Regions from separate parts of the Clostridium sediminicola genome, predicted to be linked through region 2. Evidence: a T-box and tRNA genes for the amino acid it is inferred to sense, from the RefSeq annotation. Region 2 holds a T-box; the other holds one or more tRNA genes.
The links. The T-box of region 2 lies ahead of trpS (tryptophan--tRNA ligase). A T-box ahead of a tRNA ligase gene usually reads a tRNA of that ligase, here a tRNA-Trp.

Region 1: it encodes a tRNA-Trp, which carries the amino acid that the T-box ahead of trpS (tryptophan--tRNA ligase) is inferred to sense. The anticodon was not compared.

The regions. Positions count from the first base shown of each region.
Region 1 covers NZ_BAABMF010000002.1:134,054-146,617, forward strand. The annotation lists gene cobT (nicotinate-nucleotide--dimethylbenzimidazole phosphoribosyltransferase) at 1-481, opposite strand, end outside; gene ACQ3F0_RS04370 (alpha/beta hydrolase) at 645-1,490, opposite strand; gene ACQ3F0_RS04375 (iron-containing alcohol dehydrogenase) at 1,608-2,786, opposite strand; gene ACQ3F0_RS04380 (PH domain-containing protein) at 2,815-3,192, opposite strand; gene pgmB (beta-phosphoglucomutase) at 3,326-4,006, opposite strand; tRNA gene ACQ3F0_RS04390 (tRNA-Trp) at 4,323-4,398, opposite strand; gene tsaE (tRNA (adenosine(37)-N6)-threonylcarbamoyltransferase complex ATPase subunit type 1 TsaE) at 4,600-5,058, shown strand; gene tsaB (tRNA (adenosine(37)-N6)-threonylcarbamoyltransferase complex dimerization subunit type 1 TsaB) at 5,055-5,771, shown strand; gene rimI (ribosomal protein S18-alanine N-acetyltransferase) at 5,764-6,213, shown strand; gene fabG (3-oxoacyl-[acyl-carrier-protein] reductase) at 6,391-7,131, opposite strand; partial or broken gene ACQ3F0_RS04415 (acetyl-CoA hydrolase/transferase C-terminal domain-containing protein) at 7,200-7,445, opposite strand; gene ACQ3F0_RS04420 (3-oxoacyl-ACP synthase) at 7,512-8,537, opposite strand; gene ACQ3F0_RS04425 (AMP-binding protein) at 8,553-10,115, opposite strand; gene ACQ3F0_RS04430 (flavodoxin family protein) at 10,137-10,751, opposite strand; gene ACQ3F0_RS04435 (sigma-54 interaction domain-containing protein) at 11,231-12,564, shown strand, end outside.
Region 2 covers NZ_BAABMF010000019.1:7-12,570, forward strand. The annotation lists partial or broken gene ACQ3F0_RS21565 (IS3 family transposase) at 1-82, shown strand, start outside; gene trpS (tryptophan--tRNA ligase) at 147-1,151, opposite strand; T-box leader at 1,284-1,536, opposite strand; gene ACQ3F0_RS21575 (hypothetical protein) at 1,793-2,008, shown strand; gene ACQ3F0_RS21580 (D-2-hydroxyacid dehydrogenase) at 2,096-3,052, opposite strand; gene ACQ3F0_RS21585 (glycoside hydrolase family 94 protein) at 3,282-11,963, opposite strand; gene lysA (diaminopimelate decarboxylase) at 12,093-12,564, opposite strand, start outside.

The DNA.
Region 1 (12,564 bases), on a different contig from region 2:
CATCTACAATATCTATGCCAATCTCTATAGCTTGTACAACTTCTTGTCTCGTCATAGCTGGTTCTTTTGCCATGTTTTTTGTTCCATATACTATTTTTTTGTTTAATATCTTTTCATTATTAAACTCTGCATTAACACCAATATCAACTACAGTCATCTCAGAATTTACATGTTTAGCTAGTACATATACTCCTGTAATATCCTTGGTAAAATTGTTAGTAACAATTTCAGTTATATTTTGTGGGTTAGAACTATATCCTTCTTCTATAACACCATTATCTGCACACATAATAACGATATTTTTCTTATGTATCTTACTATGAACTTCACCGGTAATTCCCGCGATTTGAGCCGCTAATTCTTCTAATCGTCCTAGACTTCCAATAGGTTTTGTTAAATTATCTAGCCTATGCCAAGCTTTTTTCATTATATCTTCATAAAGTGGTTTAATTTCTGAAATTGTTTTTTCTAATTTTTCCATTATATTATCCCCTTCTATAAATAATTCATAATATTTATTTCATAGTATTATTATTCCTTATCTATAGTCTATCATTTAAAGAAATATGTTCAACCTATATGTAAAAGTCAAAAAAATATTTATAAATATTTATAATTTAATACAAATAAAAACTCTATGATAATCAAAGAGTTTTTATTTTCTTTGTTTTAAACGCTAAGTTACCTAACCATTGAACACATAACTCTATCCAAGTAGCAACATGTGGCATTGATGGCATGTTTTCATTACCTGTTTCCTCTGTGGCAAGAGATAAACCATGTGGTCCTTCAGGGTAAACATGTAATTCAAATGGAATATTATTTTTGCGTAAAGCTGTTGCAAACAACAACGTATTCTCAACAGGTACAGCTGAATCTTCAAAAGTATGCCATAAAAATGTCGGTGGTACATTTGCATTTACCTGGAATTCTAAAGACAAATGCTGTCGTAGTTCTTCTCTTCCTTCTTCTCCTATCAAATTTTTAAAAGAACCTTTATGAGCAAATTCTCCAGACGTTATTACAGGATAACTCAATATCAATGCATTAGGTTTATTCATACCTTTATTAATTAATAGTGTATTAAACAAATAATCTTTTTCAAAATGAACTGCTAAACTTGCAGCAACATGACCTCCTGCAGAAAAACCACAAACCGCAATCCTATCTCCATCAATTTTCCACTCTTCAGAATTTTCTCTTATAATACACATCGCTCTTGATACATCTAAAAGAGGTTGTGGGTGTTTTCTAGGGGATACACTATAATTCAAAACAAATGTATGGTATCCTGCAGCATTAAATTTCATAGCGATTGGTTCCGCCTCCCGCTCAGAAGTAAATTCATAACCGCCGCCTGGGCATACCAAAATTGCAGGTCTTTTCTTTTCTCCACTTAAAATATAAGTATCCATAGTTGGCTTAAAACCATCAGTTCCTTCACTTTGATAATTTCCTGTTCCCCATATATCTATAGTTTTATTAATCATATTAATTCCCCACCTTTCAAAAACTATCAATACACAATGATTATAAATTGCGAAGAAAAGAACTTCGTCTTTTATTTCTATTACAACCTAACCTCTAAAGTTCTCTCAATATACCCCTTATTTATAAGCTTCTTCAAGAATTCCCTTAATCTCATCAACAGATAATTTATATCTATCAACTTTAAAAAGCCCTCCCATTGTATCTAATGAATTTTTTGCAATATCTCCAATTTCTTTTCTTTCTATTCCATAATCGGACATTTTGAGATTATTCACATTACATTTTTTCATTAAATGACAAAGCGCGCTAACAAATATTTTTGATTTATCAGTTTCTTCTGACATTCCTACATCTTCTCCCATAGCTCTTGCCATATCTATAAATCTCTCTGGCACTTTATCACTAAAGAAATTATAATAAGCTTCCGATAGCATTATTAATCCTGCTCCATGAGGTAGCTCAGGATGATATGCACTAAGAGCATGCTCCATAGCATGTTCAGAAGTACAACTTGAAGTTGACTCTACTAAACCCGAAAGAGTATTTGCCAAAGCAACATTTGTTCTAGCTTCTATATTATCTGGTTCATTAACAGCAACAGGAAGATATTTTGCAATAAGTTCTATGCTTTTCAATGCATACATATCACTCATAGGATTAGCAATTTTTGCAATATAACCTTCTACAGCATGGAATAAAGCATCAAATCCCTGAAAAGCAGTTAAATGTGGTGGTACAGTAAGCATAAGTTCAGGATCAACTATAGAAATAAGAGGAAATGTTTCTGAAGTTCCAAATCCAATTTTCTCATTTGTATCCTCTTTAGTAATAACAGTCCATGGATCTGCTTCAGTTCCAGTTCCTGCTGTAGTAGTAATTGCAACAATTGGCAGGACACCATTTTTGAGCGGTCTTCCACCACCAGACCCTCCATAAATGTAATCCCAATAATCTCCTGGATTTTTAGCCATTATAGCGATACTTTTAGCAGAATCAATACTACTTCCCCCACCTAGGCCAATGACAAAATCACAATTTTCATCTTTAGCTAGTTTAGCACCTTCCATTACGTGAGATTTAATAGGATTAGGAAGTATCTTATCGTAAACAATACTTTCAACGTTATTTTCTTTTAGTAAAGAGATAACCCTATCTAAATATCCATTCTTCCGCATTGATGTTCCGTTTGAAATAACAATAAGCGCTTTTTCACCTGGTAATTTAATTTTAGCTAACTTATTCAATTTACCCTGTCCAAACATAATTTTTGTCGGTATAAAATAATCAAATTTCATATAAAAGCCTCCAATTCTAAGTTAATATTTATTTGAAAATGTAATCTGCTAATGTCTTTTGAATGTCATAGATACTTTTGTCATTTTTAAATTGCTTATCCACTGGCATGCTCGTTCCTGATATCCATATTTTTAGTTCTGAATCTAAATCAAAGTGGCCAGCTGATTCTACGCTAAAGTGAGTAATGCTTTTGTATGGAATAGAATGATATTCTGTCTTTTTCCCTGTCATTCCCTGTTTATCCACAAGAATTAATCTTTTATTTGTAAACACAAACAAATCTCTTACCAATTTATATGCTTTTTCTACTCTTTCGATATCTGCAAGTATCGGCTGAAATTCATTTTCTATTTTTTCAATATCAATTTCACTTGCATTACCCATTAGTCCGCTTAGTATTCCCATTATAATAGCCTCCTTTTTTATTTCCTTTTTTTAGTTTATAATATTATTCTTATAATCTCAATGTAAATTTTTTTAAATTATTAATAAAAAAAATTCAGAAAGAGAATTTTCTCTTCCTGAATAAAATCATAACTTACTTATTAGTTAAGTATTTAGAATTATACATATTTTTTATATTCTCTAAACTTAATTCATTTGTATTAGATACCATCATATCAGCTTTTCTCATTGATACTTTTTCTCCAACTCCTACCGAGAACATCTTTGCAGAATTTATTGCATCTATCCCTGCTTCCGCATCTTCAACCCCAATACAATACTTTGGTTCAATTCCTAACCCGTTAGCAGCCATTAAAAAAATATCCGGTGCTGGTTTACTATTATTGCATATAGCAGCATCTGCAATAAAATCAAAATAATCTCCAACTTGAAGCCCCTTAATAACCGTCAAAGCATTCTTACTAGCTGATGCTAATCCAATTTTTATATTTCTTCTTTTTAGTTCTTTCAATAAGTCTTCTATGCCTGGAAGTAAGTCATTTTTAGTTATTTTCTGTATTAATTCCTTATAAAAATCGTTTTTATCTGTTGCTAACTGAATTTTTTCATCATAAGAAAATTCATTCTGCATATCTCCTCTTTCCAAAATCTTTTCTAATGAATCCATTCTGCTTATACCTTTTAAATTTTCATTAAATTCTCTGTCAAATGATATATTTAGAGTATCAGAGGTTTTCTTCCAAGCAAGGTAATGGTACTCCGCAGTATCTGTTATTACTCCATCTAAGTCAAATATAAAAGCTTTTATGCACATTATAATCTCCCCTTTTTTTAAAATTATTAAATTTGCGCAAACGTTTGTACAGTGCCATAAAATTTTCCCTTGCTCTTATTATATAATCATAATCTTACTTTTTTCAATATATTTTTAATATTAGATGTAATTATTCTATATTTTAATAATTCCACCTTTATTTTTCGTTCACCATAGATGGACAATTATTTTGTCTCTTTCTTAAACTTGTTAAAATAATATTTTAAAGTTTTCAAGTTTGATATTACAAAATGTTATAAATTTAATTTTGCACAGCAAAAAAGACAGTAATCTTTATGATTACTGTCTTTGAATCTGGCAGGGGCACCAGGACTTGAACCCGGAACCAATGGTTTTGGAGACCACTACTCTACCAATTGAGCCATACCCCTTCACAACGAAATTAATTATATCATAATAATTTTAACCGCGCAAGCTTTTTTTAAAATTAACATAATAAAAATTATGTTAATTTTCTGCAATGATTGTGAATTCTATGTTATTCATTATTATTTGTATTTAGCTTTTCTTTTTACTCATTATAAGATAAAATAACAAATGAATCAATAATTTAATCATATGGAGTGAATACCATGGAATTTATAGTAGATAATTTAGATAAAACATTCAACATAGGGTATCAACTGGGTCAACTTGCCAATAGTGGGGATATAATATGCTTGATTGGGGATTTAGGTACAGGTAAAACTCACATCACAAAAGGAATTGCAAGAGGACTTTCAATTGATGATCATATTACTAGTCCTACATTTACAATTGTAAATGAATATTTAGGAAGATTAAAATTCTATCATTTTGATGTTTATAGAGTAAATGACCCTGATGAAATTTCTGCAATTGGTTTTGATGAGTATATTTTTAGTGATGCTGTTTCTGTTATTGAATGGGCGAATTATATTGAAGAACTTCTTCCAAAAGATAGACTAACAATTCATATAGATAAACTTCCACAACTTGGTGAAGATTTCAGAAAGATTAAAATAGAATGGACTAGTGAAAGATTCCAATATATAGAGGAGATAAAATTATGAAAGTAATAAGTGTAGATTCCTCTACTACGTCTGCTACTTGTGCCGTGGTAGAGAATAACAAACTCTTAGGTGAAATTACCTATAATGATAAAAAACAACATTCAGTAGTTTTAATGAGTCAAATAGATGTTTTGTTGAAAAATTTGAATTTAACTATTGAAGAGATAAATGGTTTTGTTGTATCTAAAGGACCAGGTTCCTTCACAGGGCTAAGAATAGGTATGGCCACTATTAAAGGTTTAGCACAACCTTTAAACAAACCTGTAGCTGCTATATCATCTCTTGATGCTTTAGCATTTAATATGGCTTATACACAGGGCATAATCTGTCCAATAATGGATGCTCTAAGAGATAATGTCTATACCGCACTATATTCTTTTGAAGGAAAATCTCTTGTTAGATTAACTGACTATATGGCAATTCATATTGATGAACTAATAAACATTTTGCAATCAAAAAATGAAAAATCAACGACTTTCATTGGAGATGCTGTACCAAAATTTAGAGAAAAATTATATAATAATTTTGAAAATACTTTTTTTGCACCTATACATTTAAATGTGGTGAAAGCGTCCTCTTTAGGCGAATTGGGTATTAAAAAATTATTAAATGGTGAGAATGAAAATATATTTAGTTTAGCTCCTATTTATCTAAAAAAATCCCAAGCCGAAAGGGAGTACGATAAAAAAATGGAGATGAAAAGTAATGCATAAAACTGAAATATGCAAAATTGATGCTTGTCATATTGATGAACTTGTAGATATTAACCATAATAGCTTTGAGCATCCTTGGAGTAGAGAGTCTTTTCTTAGCGAAGTTACCAATAAATTTGCTCACTACATTGGTATAAAAATAGATGACAAATTAGCTGGTTATATAGGAATATGGTTTATTATGGATGAAGCACATATTACAAATGTTGCCGTATATCCTTATTTCAGAAGAATGGGACTTGCCAATAAATTGCTTCAAGCCGCTCTAAGATTGTGCCACAAGCATGATATTGTTGCAATAACTTTAGAGGTGAGAGATAGCAATATTCCAGCTCGAAATCTTTATACTAAATTCGGATTCATTGAAGAAGGAATACGAAAAAAATATTATGAAAACGGTGAAGATGCCATAATTATGTGGAAAAGAACCATTAACTTATAATATTTCGTTTCTCATGTGCAATTTAATTTATACATGTCCGAAATATCAACATACCAATAATTTTAGACATGTATAAATTTTATCCAAATCTTTTACTACTGCCCTTTCAATTACAGCTTTTGCCGCAACACCTCCTTACTGCGCTAATTATGGCTACTTCTCTTAATCTATTCTCCATTATAAAACAACACCACCATCAACACTAAGTACAGTACCAGTAATAAAACTTGCTTCATCTGAAGCTAAGAATGAATATGCATTTGCAATATCTTCGGGGAATCCCAATCTTTTTAAAGGTGATTTTCCTTTCATTGAATCTAATACGTTTTCTGGCATTTTATCAGTCATTGGCGTTAAAATAAATCCGGGAGCCACGGCATTTACTCTAATACCTTTTCTTCCAAGTTCTTTTGCCCAAGATTTTGTCATACCAATAACTCCCCATTTAGTTGCAGCATAATTTGTTTGCCCAAAATTACCATAAATACCCACAACCGAAGACGCATTCAATATTACTCCACTTCCTTGTTCAGCCATAAATTTAGCTGCTGCTTGGCTACAGTTAAATACACCTTTAAGGTTTACACCTATTACTTTATCCCAGTCTTCTTCTTTCATTTTTAATAACTGAGCATCTGCGGTAATCCCTGCATTATTAACTAAAATATCGATTTTCCCAAATCTATCTTTAACATCTTGAATCATCTTTTCTACAGCATCTCTATCAAGAACATTTACAACTAATCCTAACGCTTCTCCACCAAGGGATTTTAACTCTTCCACCATTATGTTCACATCAATTTCATTAATATCACATACTACTACTTTTGCTCCTTCTTTTACGAATTTCTTTGCAGTTTCTGCACCTATTCCTCTACCTGATCCAGTAATAATAGCTACTTTACCATCTAGTCTCATTAAAAAACCTCCCATTAATTTCCCTCTAAAATTCTTATTAAAATAAAGTTTCTATATTTCAAATAAATTTAACAAATAAAGTTTTTTTCAGCTTCTTTTTTCAATTCTTCTCTAAATTCAGGATGTGCTATATTTATTAAGTTTTTAACTCTTTCTCTAATAGATCTTCCTCTCAATTCTGCAACACCATATTCTGTTACAACATAATCTACATCATTTCTAGAAAGAGATACCCCTGTTCCAATGCTTAAAGCAGGCACTATAGTTGAAATAGTTCCTTTCATGGCTGTAGAATATAATGCTATTATTGATTTTGATATGCTTCCCTTGTGGTAGAGGGTTAAAATAAGGTACTCTACTTTTTCATACTAATCTTTTCCTTATTTTAATTTTAATTCTCCCCATAATATTGCAGTAGCAGCCCATGTATATCCTGTACCAGAACCTAACATTACCGTAAGATCTCCATCTTTTAGACGTCCTAACTTCTCTGCTTCTACTAAAGATATGTATGCATCAGCAGATTGACAATGTCCATACTTTTCTAAAACGAAGGAGTTTTCTTCTGTTAAATGGACTCTTTCAAGTACCTTGTTTAGGATAGATTTTTTCATAAAAATAGACGCTAGGAAATTAATTTCATCTACTGTGTATCCACTTTTTTCAACTGCCTTTGTAATGACCTTACAAAAATTATCCAATGATATGGGATCAAGTCTTTCCTTCATGGATTTGGGGTCTTTAACGTCTAAATTTCTTAAATCATAATTCAGAGTTTCATAATTATAATAATTTTGTGAGCCTACTCCATAAACCCCAACATCCTCTGCAAATCCACCATCAGTTATCATATGGGTTGATAAAATCTGATTCTTTGTACAGCCCTTAACTAATAAGGCTCCAGATGCTCCATCTCCAAAATTGAACATAAATCTTGCTCTTTCATTTTTATAATCAATTAAATCAGTTTCTTTTGAAGAGGATATTAGCAGCACGTTATTTATATCAGAATTACTTAACATCATACTCTTTAAAACATTTAGTGACCACACACCTGCTGAACACAATGAGTGTATTTCGAAAGCATTGGCATTTTTTGCTCCTATCGCATTTTGTACCTTGGCAGCCAAATTAAATAAATAGTAATCTTTATATTCACTACCACAATAAACAACGAGATCTAAATCCATAGGATCAAAATTCTCAAGCGTAATTTTAGCTGCCTTTATTGCCATATCTGAAACATGTTCATTAAGACCTGCTTTATGTTTTTCTATGATTCCAAATTTTTTTTCTATTATATCCTGTGGGATACCTGACTTATCTGCAATATATGCACTAGTTTGAGTTTCTTTTGGTACATATATCCCTATATTTTGTATTCCAACCACATTATTATTTATCATATCAGTTTCTCCTTCCTAGTCCTGTGCTTTTCCATAAAGTTTCATCACAGTTGCCGTTACAATTTTACCTACATTGTTCTTGGGAAGTTCTTCAATAATCTGTATATATTTAGGAATTTTATAATGTGCCAATTTACTTCTTAAATGATTTAATATTTCTTCTTTTGTAATTTTACTATCTGATTTTAAGACAATCACGGCCTTCCCCACTTCTCCCCAATTTTCATCAGGTACACCAATGACACATACTTCATGAACTTCTTCAATATCATATAATACTCTCTCTATTTCTGGTGGAAAGACATTTTCGCCACCACTTATAAACATGTTTTTCTTTCTTCCAACGATATAATAAAATCCATCTTCATCTTTTTTCGCCATATCACCAGTATATACCCATCCATTTTTTATGGTTTTTGCAGTTTCCTCCTCATTATTCCAATATCCTGAGAAAATCTGTGGCCCACTCCAAATTAGTTCTCCAGATTCATCTACTCCTACTTCTCTACCTTCATTGTCTACAATTTTTGCTTGTGTAAAGTACATAGGCTTACCAACAGACTGATATTTACGCTGCATTTGTTCAAATGTCATAAATTCTGCTGGAGCCGTAAGGTTATTAGGGCCTGCTTCCGTCATACCATAACCTAATACAAATCGAATTCCTCTTTCCCAGAATCTTTCCATAATATTGATTGGAGTAGGAGCAGCACCTGCCATTACCCATTTTACAGATGAAAAATCTGTTGTTTTAAATTCTGGTAAATTGATCATCATCCTAAAGATCGTAGCAGCTCCAAATATAAAGGTTGGTCTTTCATCATTTATAATTTTTAATGCTAATTGGGGATCAAATTGTTTATTGATGATAATCCTTCCACCTGCATGCAATATCGGCAATGTGAGCAAATTCCATCCACCAGTATGAAATAGTGGAAGTAAAATGTGAGCACTATCACTATGGGATATTCCCCATGTCAATACTTCATTCATTGAGTTAAATAACATTGCTCTATGAGAAATCATTCCTCCCTTTGGTAAACCAGTTGTTCCTCCAGTATGGATAATCATATGAATATCCTCTAAATCCAGATCTGTACAATATCTCTCAACATTATTTTCATAGTCAAGTACTTCCTCATAATGTAGGTCATTATTTTCTGGTTTTCCATTTGATAAAACAATATATTGATTAATATCTACTCTTTTCTTTAAGTCTTCTATAATATATTTAAAGCTTTCTTCATAAAATAAAATTTTGGGAGTCTCATTTTTTATTAGTTGTTCTAATTCATCAACAGATAATCGTGCATTATATGGTACAAGAATTGCACCTACCTTAGCAGTAGCATAATATGCATCAAACAATTCTATACCGTTTCTGGAAATAAACGACACCCTATCCCCTTTTTTTATACCTAGTTTTTCAGCCATATAATTAGCTACAATATTTGATCTATTATCCAAATCTCCATAAGTATAATGCATATGATTATCCATATCATAAATCGCTTCTTTTTCTGATGATATCCTTGACCTAAAATAAGAATAATTTCCTATCCATCCAGTATTTTTCATTTAAATTCCCCCTTTTATAAATTATTTCTTTAATCGCTTAATCACATGGGCAATATTATCCCCTAAATGCTCCATAATTCCTATTCCTTCCATATCTTTATCAGCATCTATGTTCCCACCTTTTCCAGCAACGCCTACATTCCAATAATGAGACCCTACTACAATACAGTCATTTACTGTAGCCCACAATAGTAGCTGTGCAAAGGTGAAATTTTGTCCAGCTCTTCTTGCCACTGTTATTGGTGCAACAATCTTACCTGAAAAAGCAGTACCATTCCATTCATAACTATCTGATTCATTCTTCATTTCATTAGATACCCATCGCCCAAGAAAACCCGCTCTATCTAATAATGCCTTTAATTTAGGTGTAATAGATGAATGATAGACTGGCGATCCCAATATAATTCCATCTGCTTCTATCATTTTTTTAAACACTTCTTGAAAATCATCTTTTATTCTACATTCCTTCTTCTTTGTGCAGGAATAACATCCACTACACTCATTGATTTTCTTATCTTTAAGTCTTATTAACTCAACGCTAATTCCTTTGTTTTCTAATTGTTGCAATGCTGCTTTAATAAAAAATTCTGTGTTTCCTTCTTCTCTAGGACTACCTGAAATACCAATAACTCTCATCTTTTCTCCCCCTTTGTAGATTTAGAAAAATTTTAAAATGACTTCATGTCAAAGTTTTGAGACATGAACACTAAGACTAAAAAATCAACTAGGAACTCACTGAAGTATACTAAAACTTCCCCCTTACTTTTTAAGCATTAATCATGCCACTTTTCATAGTTGTACTAAAAAATAATATTCTTTATACTAAGGTGTACCTGGCTTAAATAGCATATTTATTAAATGACTTCACTATATGTGGGGAATATTTTATTAAGTTTAATTTTTAAAACCAACTTCTCCAATTATCTATGTTGTAACAATTGGTTACTCTTCAGAAGACTTCCTTTCAAAACAAAAGCATAAATCTTATCTTAAAGAATAATATATTTAATTGTTACAATTATCACAAATGTTACATTGGTTGCATTATTTACATTTAATTGGGATTAAGTTTGTGATATAATTAAGGAAATTAACTAAGTTTCGGAGGTGATTGGATGTATGAATTTAATTATGAAAATAGTATTGATAAATTTTTCAAAAGCATTCCATCTTCCTTATTTAATAAACTTCCCCTGCCAATAAATTTTGTTGATGCCAATTGTAGAGTTATTGTAATGAATCAAGCTTTTTTAAACTACCTAGATATACCTTTATCAGATGTAGTAGGTAAGCATCTTTCGGAAATCGATCATACAACTCGGCTTCCAACAATCCTTAAAACTGGAATATCAGAAATAGGACATAATCATAAGTTTGCAAATGGAAAGGAATCTATTGTTGATAGAATTGCTATTTTTGATGGTGATAAAGTTATAGGTGGAGCTGGAATAATAGTTTTAGATAATATTGAAACACTATCAAGCTCTAATAATATTAGGAATTCTATAATCAGTTCTATAAATCCAATAAACAATAGTAACAAGATTAAAACCAACTCTAGCTTCAGTGCAAAATACTCATTTGATGATATAATTACTCATTCTTCACTGATAAAAAACTTGAAAACTAGGGCACAAGCCTTTGCTCAAACAGACTTACCAGTATTGATAATTGGCGAAAGTGGTGTTGGTAAGGAACTATTTGCCCATTCTATTCACAATTATAGCAAGAGAATGACTAAGCCCTTTGTAAGCATTAATTGCGCTGCCATACCAGAAACTTTACTTGAGTCAGAGCTCTTTGGTTATGAAGGTGGTTCATTTACTGGGGCTAATAAATCTGGGAAAGTAGGAAAATTCGAATTAGCTCAGGGAGGAACAATATTTTTGGATGAGATTGGTGACTTACCTATCAATATGCAGTCTAAACTTTTAAGGACCCTACAAGAAAACCAAATTCAGAAGATTGGTAGCAACAAATCCATTAATGTTGACGTAAGAATTATTGCAGCAACAAACCATGATCTAGTAAAAAAAGTAGATGAAAAGAAGTTTAGAGCTGACTTGTACTATAGACTAAATGTATTAAATTTAAACATACCTTCACTCCGTGAAAGACCTGAAGATATTCCACTTTTATTGGAAAATTTCAGAACTTTATTTTATCAAGAGTATGAAATCCATAAAGAATTCTCTAATGAAGTTATATCAATATTAACTAATTATAATTGGCCTGGAAATGTTAGAGAGTTAAAAAACATTGTCTATCGCCTAATGGTTATTGCTTCTGGAGATAAGGTTTTAAAATCTTCAATACCTAATAATATATTGGAAAGTAACCTTAAAAATATTGCAAGCTCATATAATTCCTCTGATTTATTGTCTAAGAATGGCTCTTTAAATAATATCTTAAAAGAAATCGAACTTAAGATAATTAAAGACACCTTAGA
Region 2 (12,564 bases):
ATATTACAATAATTATAGATATCAATGGAACCTAAACAAGATGACTCCTGTACAATACAGAAATCATCTCTTAGCATCTTAACACCCTTTTTAAATTGTCCTTGACATAGGTACCATTTTATTTTGAGCAGACCCCCTAATGCTTTTTATCTAGGTATAAATCCTATTTTCTTTTTCATTTTTCTTAAAGTTTTATTAGCTATATAAGATGCTTTTTCTGCACCTGCTTGATATACACTTTCAAGATATTTTTTATCAGCTACTAATTCTTTTACTTTGTTTTGAACAGGTTGAAGTTCATCAACAATTACTTCAGCCACATCTTTCTTAAACTGAGCATATCCTAAACCTTCATAGTTTTTCACTATTTCTTCAGGTGTTATTCCTTTTATTGTACTCATAATATCAATTAGATTTTTAATTCCTGGTTGCTCATCAGTGTAATTTACAATACCGATACTATCTGTTACAGCTCTAGAAATTTTCTTTCTTATAACTTCTGGGGAATCCATAATTAATATATAGGAATTAGGATTTTCAGCTGACTTAGACATTTTTTTAGAAGGTTCTTGTAGATCCATTATTTTAGCACCAACCTTAGCAATATAAGGTTCTGGAACTTTAAATGTAGGACTATAAGTATTATTAAATCTAGCTGCTATATCTCTTGTCAATTCTAAATGTTGCTTTTGATCACTTCCCACTGGAACTAAATCAGTTTGATATATCAATATATCTGCAGCCATCAGTACTGGATAATCAAATAATCCAACTGCAATATTTTGTCCGTATCTCTGAGACTTATCTTTAAATTGAGTCATCCTACTTAATTCACCCATATAAGTAGAACAATTTAGCAACCATGAACCTTCAGCATGTTGTGGCACATGAGATTGAATAAATATAGTGTTCTTCTGTGGATCAATTCCTGCTGCTATATAAATTGCTAGAACTTCTAAAGTCCTTTGTCTTAAATCCTTTGGTTCTTGTTTTACAGTTATTGCATGCATATCTACTATACAATAAAAACAATCATACTCATCTTGAAGTTTAACCCAATTTTTTAAGGCTCCTAAATAATTTCCAATAGTCAATTGTCCTGAAGGCTGTATTCCACTAAATATTACCTTTCTTTGCTCTTTTTGTTCCATGTAAAAAACCCCTTTCTTTACGTGCTTAAGCGCGTGTATTATTACTTAGACCACTATAAAGTAAATTAAATTTAATTCTGCAGATAGCACCATAAAAACGTCCTAAATATTTTATACGTATCAGTATAGAATATTTAGGACGTTTTTCAAACGTGTTGCCACCTAATTTCGGAATTTATTCCCTCATTACAGACAGTTTTGCCAATGCACAATTGTGAATTGTTAATTGTATTTCTGTCCTATCCATTAACGTGGACATCCGTTTTAGTTTATTCACTAAAAATCTCCAAGATCCATTCAATCTAATCATAACTGCTACAATTCCAGCTACTGTAGCTCTCTAGAAGTCTGTTTTTAAATCTACTATTCTCTTCACTGATTATCATTTATTTATATATATTATTAGTTAAAGTAGTTTATCTCCACTATAAACATAATATTATATTTATTTAACATTATTGTCAACACCTTATATTAATATGCAGATAACTACCTCAATTTTCTTTTATTTTTTTAAATTTTCATATTAATAGCTTATTTTTTTTAGTGCATTTGGAATACTATATTTATACGTGGATATTTTAACTCAAGTATAAATTAAGTTTCTTTATAAATTCTCTACAATTAAAAGGAGTGACTTTATGACTAATAAAAATAAAACAGATAGAAAAATTTACGGACCTAAAGTAAGAGATTTTTTTGAGGATCAACCACAAATTATTAAATCACATTCTAAGAATGATTATGCTCTTCTACCCGATAATGTTACTGATCCTATAGTCACAAATAATATTTCTAATGTTGAATTTGATTATACTTACAACTGCGGAGACGATGTAGAAGACAAATTATTTTAATTAATCTTACATAATAAAAGAAAGCTTTTCTTTTCAATAAGCTTTCTTTTATTAGTTTGATTATACTGAATTTATTTTAAGAAATTATTAATTTACTACATTTTGGGGATTATCATTCAAATAAGCATTTAAATTATCAATAGCAATATTTATTAATCTATTTCTGGATTCTTTAGGTGCCCAAGCTATATGAGGAGTTATTATACAGTTCTTAGCACTAATCAAAGGATTATCCATTTCTGCTGGTTCTCTTGATAATACATCCAAAGCTGCACCTGCAACCTTACCTGTGTTTAGTGCCTCTGCTAAGTCCTCTTCAACAATTAAAGGTCCTCTTGATGTATTTATAATCATAACCTTATCTTTCATTTTAGAAATATTTTCTTTATTTATGATTCCTTTTGTATCTTCAAGCAATGGGCAATGCAAACTTATTACGTCAGAATTTACTAGTAATTCATCTAATTCAACATATTTAAACATATCATTCTCTAAATCTTTATTTTGAAATTTATCAAAGGCTAATACTTTCATTCCTAGAGCTTGAGCTATTTTAGCTGAATTTTGACCAATTCTTCCTGAACCTATAATTCCAAAAGTTTTTCCTGATAACTCTATCAGAGGGTAGTTCCAAAAACAGAAATCTATAGAATTACTCCATGCTCCCTTTTTTACAGCTTCACTATGCTCTTGCACATGATGGCACATTTCCAATAAAAGCGCAAAAGTCATTTGTGCTACCGCTGTTGTACCATAGGTAGGTATATTCGTAACTACTATACCCTTTTCCTTGGCAGCATTAATATCTACTACATTATACCCAGTTGCTAACACTCCAACGAATTTTATGTTTGGTATCTTATCAAATATTTCTTTAGTTAATGGAGTTTTATTTGTAAAAATTATTTCAGCATCACCTATTCTTTCAATAATTTTATTATTAGGTGTTCGGTCATAAACAACTAAATCTCCTAAATCTTTCAAACCTTCCCAGCTTAAATCTCCTGGGTTTAGAGTATATCCATCCAAAACTACTATTTTCATATTTTATATCCTCCCAATGGCAATAGATAAACTACTGCGTAGATTTATCTATTGTAGTTATAACTCACTTTCATTTTGCCACTTATTTTTAACATACAACTATTCTTTATAGCTATTATAACTAAAGACTAACCTGACGTAAACTTAAATCTTATACCTTACAACTATATAAATTGAGAAGCGTATTTCTTCGCAATTTATAAAAAAAGCCGACATTATGTCGACTTTTTTATTTACACATTTCTTCAATTCTAGCTTTTACATTTTTATAAACAACTTCAACATGATGTTCTCCACTTTCTCCGTACGGAATCAAAGAATCCTCAAGTTCCTTCCCATCAATTGAAATTTTACTCTGCTGACCTTTTTTCGCATCTATTATATAAGTAGCCCCTTTATGTTTATAAGTTATTTGGAATCCTTCCCAATCTTCCGGAACAACAGGATCTACAATAAAACCTTTATCACCCTGTAGTTTTAGTCCAAGAATTCCATCAATACCTACTCTATACATCCAACCTGCTGCCCCAGTGTACCAAGTCCATCCTCCTCGACCTGTATGAGGTTCTCTTTCATATACATCTGCTGCCATAACATATGGTTCAACTTTGTATCTCTCACATTCATAGTACGATCTTGTATGGTTGATTGGATTTATCATATTATAGATTTTCCATGCCTTATCTCCGTCTCTTAGTTTAGTTAATGCCATGACTACCCATGTAGCTGCATGAGTATATTGTCCTCCATTTTCTCTAACTCCAGGTACATATCCTTTTATATATCCTGGTTCTAATTTAGTTTTATCAAAAGCAGGTGTCAATAATAAAACCATTCCTTTATCATACTTAACAAGATATTTTTCTAAAGCATGCATTGCTTCTTTTGCTCTTTCTTCCTTGGCTGCATTAGATATAACAGACCATGATTGAGAAAGAGAGTCTATTTGACATTCTTCATTTTCTATAGAACCAAGAGGTGTACCATCATCAAAATATGCTCTTCTGTACCAGCTACCATCCCAAGCATACTTTTCAAGGTTTTCTTTAATAAACTCTTGCATTTCAGCATACCTTTGAGATCTTACATCATCATTCTTTTCTTTTGAGATGTCTTTAAAGTCATCTAAAATAGTGTAAAGGAACCATCCTACCCAAACACTTTCTCCCTTACCTTTGTTACCTATAGTATTCATTCCATCATTCCAGTCACCACAACCCATCAATGGAATGTTATGCTCCCCAAATTTCAAAGCTCTTTCGATAGCTTTAACACAGTGTTCATATATTGATCCTGTCTGATTTGATACTCTTGAAATTGTATATCTTTCATCTTCATCTTCTTTTAATGGCTCATCTTCCATGTATCCAGCCATTTCATCCAAAACAGAGTAATCACCTGTATTCTTGATATAATCAATAGTTACATAAGGTAGCCATAATAAATCATCAGAGAATCTTGTTCTTATTCCGCTTTCAACTACTGGATGCCACCAATGCTGAACATCTCCATCTGTATATTGTCTAGAAGCAGCATAAATAATCTGTGCTCTTGTAACTTCTGGTTTTATATAGCTAAGAGACATAACATCTTGAAGTTGATCTCTAAATCCAAATGCTCCTCCAGATTGATAGAATGCAGTTCTTGACCATAATCTACATGCTATTGTTTGATATAAGAACCAACCATTAAGCATAATATCCATTGTAGTATCAGGTGTTTTAACTTGAATTGTCTTTAATAATTCATCCCAATTTTGTTTTACATTTTCTATTTCAGCATTTATGTTATTAATACTGCTGTATTTTCCAATAGCTTTTTCAATATCTTCTACTTTTTCTTCTGCTCCTAACATAACGATTAATGTTTTTTCTTCATTAGGATTAAGAGAGAACTTTGTATTTTCAACCATACATGGATCTAATCCTCCACCTGAGTTATCAGATAATCTTGTGTATTTCATAAACTCTGGTGATTCTAAAGATTCATTTCTACCAATAAACTCTGTCCTATCACCTGTAAAACTCTCATTTTCTCCACCTTTGATAGTTAGATAGGCTAGTAAATTACCGAAATTAGCGCTATATGGATTTTGTGCATAAATATATTTTTTTTCTTTATTCAGCGTAGTTGCCACATGAATATTTGTATGTTGTGGAACAACACCCATAACAACTTGAGCATAGTAGCTTAACGATAATTTTCGTTTTTCAGAAGTATTATTCTTAAGTTTTACCAAACATATCTTCACCTTATCATCTCTTGGAACAAACATTTTCATTTCACCTATGATTCCATAAGCTTCATGTTTAAAGTTCGAATACCCATATCCATGTTCAACAATATATTCACCATTGTCTCTAACAGGTTTAGGAGTAATACTCCAATAAACGCCCATCTCTTCGTCTCTTATAAATGCTGCCTCTGATGGTATATCTTTAATCCAATCATTTGACCAAGCAGTAAGCTTATTTTCCCTACTATTTCTACACCATGTATAAGCTGAACCAGTTTCAGAAACATGGAACCCAAATTGCCCATTAGCTACTACATTTATCCATGGAGCTGGTGTATTAATACCATTCTTTAATCTAATAACATATTGATTATTTTGTAAATCAAATCCTCCAAATTGATTGAAATATTTTAGTTTATTTACTTCAAACTTATATCCACTTGTATGACAAGTAGCTTTCACAGGTTCCAGTTTTGCTCTCCTAAGTTTTTCTTTTTCATCATTTTTAATTTGGGTAAATACAAAACCTTTATCATTTTCTATTACTAACCTTGATATTGCCATTATTAAGTCTATATCTTCTTTATCCATGGTTGATTTACTTCTTAAGAAAACTCCACCTGACTTATTCAATTTATCTCTAGCATGACTTGTGCCTATTAAATCTCTCAAACTATCTTGAAGCGGTTGAAAATAAGCAGTGTTTTGTAGATTTAAAAACACTAAATCTACTTTTAATCCTTTAATACTCCAAAATTCATGAGCATTAAGCATCTGCCGTACTAAATCTTTATCTTTTTCTTCTTTAATTACCACTGTTACAATTGGAACATCACCAGAAATTCCATACTGCCACAGTGACGGTTGACTTCTCTTTACATTTTTAATTAGATCACTTCTCTTCTGAAGAGATTTATTCATAAATAAAATTCTAGAAGCCATTGCTTGATATAAATTCGCTTGAGGATACTTAATGCCTAAATAATTCATTTCAACTTGACTTTGAGTCCACGCAAGTTCAAATACCCTATCTATATTAGTAACCTCTCTATATTTTCTTGCTAAGTCTTTAATTCCATCTCTAGATTCTGCTACACCAGTAGAATAAGAAACTTTACAGGATTCTCCTGCAGCAATTTTAATTCGTCTTCTTATACTAATAATTGGATCCAATACAGCCCCAACGGTATTAGTAAGTGGTGTATCCCCTTCCATAGCTGTAGGACTATATAGATTTCTTCCTCTTCCAATAAAGTTCGCTCTACTCGTTTCGTATTGAATTTGACCAATAGAATTTCCGTCTACAACCACACTCTGCATAGCCCATGGTTTCTTAGACTTATGTTCTCTAGGCCTACGGTTAGCAATAATACAACTATTCTCTGCATCATACTCTGTTCTTATAAATAAGTTACTAAAAGCTGGATGCACTATATCTGAATTAAAAGGTGCTAAAGTCACTTCACAGTAACTGGTTATCTCAATGATTTTATCTTCATTTCCATGATTTGTAATTGTGATTTTTCTTACCTCAACATTGTCTTCATTAGAAACAGCAATTTCAGTTTTAGTATTTAACTCTCTATCAACTCTTCTGAATTCCGCTTTATCTAGAGAAAAAATAACATCATATTTTTCACCTATCTTTTTAGTAGGCTCATAAGTGGCTGAGAAAAATTCATTAGAATTAACATCTTTTATATAAAAATACATTCCTGTATTATCCATAGTGACATCTTCATGCCATCTATATACCGTCATATCATTTAATTTACTGTACCCACTCCCGCTATTAGTCATCATCAATGAATAAGAACCATTAGATAAAAGTTGAGTTTCTGGTATATCAGTTACTCCAGTAGAAAATCTTCTAACAATAACATTTTGCTTTTCTGCAATTGCATCAGATGCTTCAAATTTTTGTTCCCTTTCATAAACTATTCTCTTTGGCACTTTTTCTTGTAGTAATAATTCAGTAGCTTTAACTTCTGGTACAGAATGGAATCTTTTTTGCAAAATGTTTTGATTTAGTACATTATCCAACGAAAGTAAACTCATGCCCAAGTGGTGTACCATAAAGCATTTAACAACAGCTTTCTTTTTACCTTTAGGCATTCTATCCTTTGTGTAATCTATTGCTTCGTATAGCCCATATCTTCCTGACAATCCTTCGGATATCAATCTTTGAATATTACTCATTGCCGCCTGCTGATCAACCTGTAATGCCATCACAGTTGAATACGGTGAAATTACCAGTTCATTAACCAATCCTCTTTTTAACCCTATTCCCGGTATACCAAATGCTTTATACTGATAATTTAATCCTACATCAAAACTCCTGAAGGCAGATTCTGATATTCCCCAAGGAACTCTTCTATTTTTGCAATATCTCTTTTGACCATCAACAATAGATCTATATGTTTCATGAAGTAGGGTCTTTGGATAAGTTTTCATTATTAATAGTGGCATTAAATATTCAAACATTGTACCACTCCATGAAACTAGTCCTTTGCTTCTACCCATAACTGCCATTGCACGACCTAGTTTAAACCAATGTTTTTGATCTACATCTCCTTTAGCTATAGCTATAAAACTAGCTTGACGCGCTTCAGAAGCTAACAAATCATAATAACTTTTACCAATTGAATCTTTTTCAATATCATATCCTATAGAAAAAAGTTGCCTTTTTTCATCATATAAAATTCTAAAATCAGTGGCTGTAGCCATATTATTTATTCTACTTTTTAAATTCTCAATTTTAATAACTAATTTATTAATTTCTATCTTACTACTCTTTAATGAACTTAATAATTCTTTAGCCAAATATTTATCATCTTTATTTTTGAAATTAACCCTGTTTATATCTTTAGTTATTTTATCTAATTCCGCATTCAATTCAATTAAGCTCACTGAAGATGATACATCTTTTAATTTCTCAGAAACTTCTTTTAGCTTATTTGATCGTTCAATTAATAAATCTGCCCAAGGAAAAAGTTTTTGCATCTCAACCAAAAAGACTGTTAATGTATTTTTAACTTTTTCATTCCAATATAATTCATCTTTCTTTTTATTATCATTGGAAACTTTTATACATTTATCCCATAAATCAAGAAGTATTCTTTTATAATTTAAAATATCAGCATCTAAATTATCTACATCAACTAAAACACTCTGATAATAATTTTTTATTCCTAACTTATCTTCTAATTCTTTATTAGCAAGTAAAATTGTATCTTTTAGCCCACTGGCAAAATTTTTATCTATAATTGGTCTACTCAAATATTCATCCAATGCAGTTGAAGTCACCCACAAGTATCCTACTAAGTTACCACTATCAACTGTTGAAATATATTCTGGTCTTAGAATTTCTTTTGATTTTGTATTGTACCAATTATAAAAATGTCCTTTATATCTCTTTAAAGTTTCCATACTTATAATACATTTATCTATACGGTCAACACATTCTATTATACCTACATATCCCAAATCGTGGGCAACAACATTAGATATTATACCCATTCCCATATTTGTAGGCGATGTCCTATGAGCAACACCATTACTTGGGTCCTGTTGATAATTATCTGGAGCTAACCAATTATTGTCATCATCAACAAAATCTTCGAAATATGCCCAAGTTTCTCTTGCAAGTATTTTTAAAAGTTCCTTTTGATTCTCATTAAGTACATAATGAGTTTTTTCGATATCCTTACTAATATAGTAAGCAACATAAGGACTTACAAACCAAATAATACTTGAAGGCAACATAAATAATCCACTGTTAATAGATTGCATAAATGCCAACATCCCAATAATCAATGCTATTAAACTACCCGGCCACATTAATTTTACATAAAAACCAATATCATCCTTTGATTCAATATCAGCATCAGCAGCTGTTTGCCATTCTAAAAGATGTTTCTTGCTCACCTTAGTTCTATAGATTGTTCTTACAATAGCATCAATCATCAAGTAAGCTTTATGTGGCAAAAAACAGAATATCAGAAATATTTGTTCTATAACACTTTTCCAATTCTCTAATTTTCCGGTTAAATTCATTCCTCTCATAGGAGATACTATTACCTCTGTTACATCGAAAAGTAATGGTATCACTAATGCTACAACAGCAGCAATTATCCATTTATCAGTGCCATCAGGCAAAACATTGAAAGATAATGCAAACAATAGCATTATAGATGGTGCTAATAAACTACGTCTTAAGTTATCAAAAATTTTCCATATAGATAATCTATTTAATGACTGTTTATTTTTAAGCCATGGAATCAGCTGCCAATCCCCTCTAACCCACCTATGTAGCCTTTTTGCACTTGAATTATACGTAGCTGGATATCCATCAATTAATTCCAAATCAGTAACTAAAGCAGCTCTTACATAGGAGCCTTCTAATAAATCATGGCTTAATACTGAATTTTCCGGAATTTCTCTTTCCAACATATAATTAAAAGTATCCACCTCATATATCCCTTTACCCGTAAAGATACCTTCTTTAAATAAATCCTGATATGCATCTGAAACAGCTGTGGTATAAGTATCAATACCTGTTTCTCCTGAAAAAATAGTCGAAAACATAGTCTTATTTGCACTTACAGTACTTATACTTATTTTGGGTTGCATCAACCCATATCCTCTTGTCACTCTTTTTTGACCTTTGTCAATATGAGGAACATTCAAAATATGACTCATTGCACCAATCATTTTTTTAGCTGTATCTCTTGGTAACTGAGTATCCGAGTCAAGAGTTATAACATACTTTGCATTAATCAAATTATGAATATTTCCACTAACAATATCATAACTTGTATCTTTTGCTCCTCTTATTAGCCTATTAAATTCAATTAATTTACCTCTTTTTCTTTCCCAAGCTAACCATTTTTCTTCACTTTCATTATATTTTCTATATCTACTTAAAAAATAAAATATTTCATTTCCAGAATTACTATATTTTTTATTTAAATTTTTTACTGCCTCCAGTGCAGTTTTTATTAATTTACTATCATTTTTTTCTTCCTTTTTATTGCTATCTTTAAAATCTGCAAGTAAAGCAAAATATAAATTTTTTTCAGAATTAGCTAAATAATAAACCTCCATATCTGAGATCAATTCTTCAACTCTTTCTGGTGTATTAACAATAGTAGGAATAACAACTATTGTTTTATCTTTTTCCTCAATTCCGTCTTTTAATTCCATTTTGGGAATAAAATCTGGAACTGATAAATGATTTATACTCCAATTCAAAATTGATGTAACAATTTCACTGCATGGTATTAACAATGCTAATGCTGCAACAATATATCTCCATAGTGCTCTGTTAATATCATTTATGTAACTTATATAGAGGAAGAAACTCATTATTATTAAAGTTCCAACGATAATTATACCAACATATAATTGAACTTTATTTTTCTTATTAAAATCCTCATCTGCTTTTATTTTATTTGAATTTTTACCAATTTTTTCTTTTAATTTTCCAACACCATCATCTACCAGATAATATCCAACATGCTTTTTATAACTATATGCTTCATTAACATCACATTCTTCAGCACAATCAATAGCTTTTTTTGCAACAAAAGACTCTGGTTTATTTATTTTCTTTGACATTCTTTCAACATTATGTCGATAATAATCCCTTGATTCAAAATCCATTTTTGAATAAATATCACTTGGGTCTGTTCTCAGAATTTTTTCAACATAGCTTAATTCTTCAAAGCCATCTCTCCAATTTAATCCTTCTACCTGTCTTACTGAATGAACACAATTTCCCATTGATAGTTGATAATTTGCTTGTTTCTGGTGTTCTAAATTTATCATTTTTTCAGAATTTGTTTCTTGTAACTCAAGCTTTTCATCTATCCAAGTATATACTTCTTGATTATCTATTCCATTATCCCTAAGCACCTTCAATAATCTCTCACAAAAATGAGTCGAAAAAATTAACTCTTTTGAAGAAAGTTTATCAATTTCATCCTTTAAATTTCCTTCTTCAATTGAGTTTATTAAATTATCTGCAATAATATCTGCTTTTCTTTTTTCTTTTTGTGCTAGAATGATTTTTTCAGTAATCTTGCTAATATTTTGAATCAATGCAATTCTAAGCATTATAGGTAATGCCCACAGTTCTCCACTACTTAGTATAGTATTATTCTGATAAGCTTCTATAAATCTTAATATTGTATTTTCTTCAATTTTCCCATCAGTATGCGAAACCATTTCTACAGCTATGTGATAAATTCTTGGATATCCTTTCATTATTCCTTTATCTATTACCGGCAAATTATTATAGTAATCTTCAGGCATACTCTGTTTAATATGTTTATATTCTTTTTCAATTAAATATAAATTATCAAGTAACCATTCCCCTGCAGAAACAACTTCTCTTTTATTTCTAACATCTCTGTCGATGAATTCATATCCTTCGAGAATTTTTTTATAACTTCTATCAAGACTTTTAATAATTTTCCTTCTTGAATTTGTTATTTTAGTTTCTGAATACTCTTTTGAAATTTCTAGGGCATGCTTCTCTAAATCTTCATTTTTAACATCTATAGATGGTATATCATCTAATATATTCTCCTCGTTTTTATTCTTGCTGGAATAATACAAGTATGTAATGCCCGCTATTAGTGTAACTAAAATTGCTGCTAGTAAAAAATACATTTAATGTCACTCCTTTATTAATACATAGCTTGAGTTTACCTAAAGTATTATTCCCAAAAAATCGAGAAATTACTCAAATAGAATTTTGTTATAAAATAAAAGAGATGCGAAATTAATTTCGCATCTCTTTTATACTTCGTTTCTTATTAAATCTTCATAAGTTTCTCTTTTATAAGCGATTTTTACTTCTCCATCCTTAACCATAACAACTGATGGTCTAGGGATTTTATTATAATTATTAGCCATCGAGAAGCCATAAGCTCCAGTAGTAGACATTGCTAAAATATCTCCACTTTCAACATTCCCTATTTCTATATCATTTATTAATATATCACCAGACTCACAGCATTTTCCTGCTATTGTTACTTTTTGTCCTGAATCTTCATCCATTTTATTAGCAATTGTACATTCGTATTTTGCCTGATAAAGAGCTGGTCTAATATTATCTCCCATTCCTCCATCAACTGCAACATATCTCCTAATACCTGGAACATCTTTTATAGAACCTACTGTGTACAATGTTGTACCAGCATTTGCTACTATGCTTCTTCCCGGCTCTATAATTAATACTGGCATATCAAAACCAATTTCTTTACATACT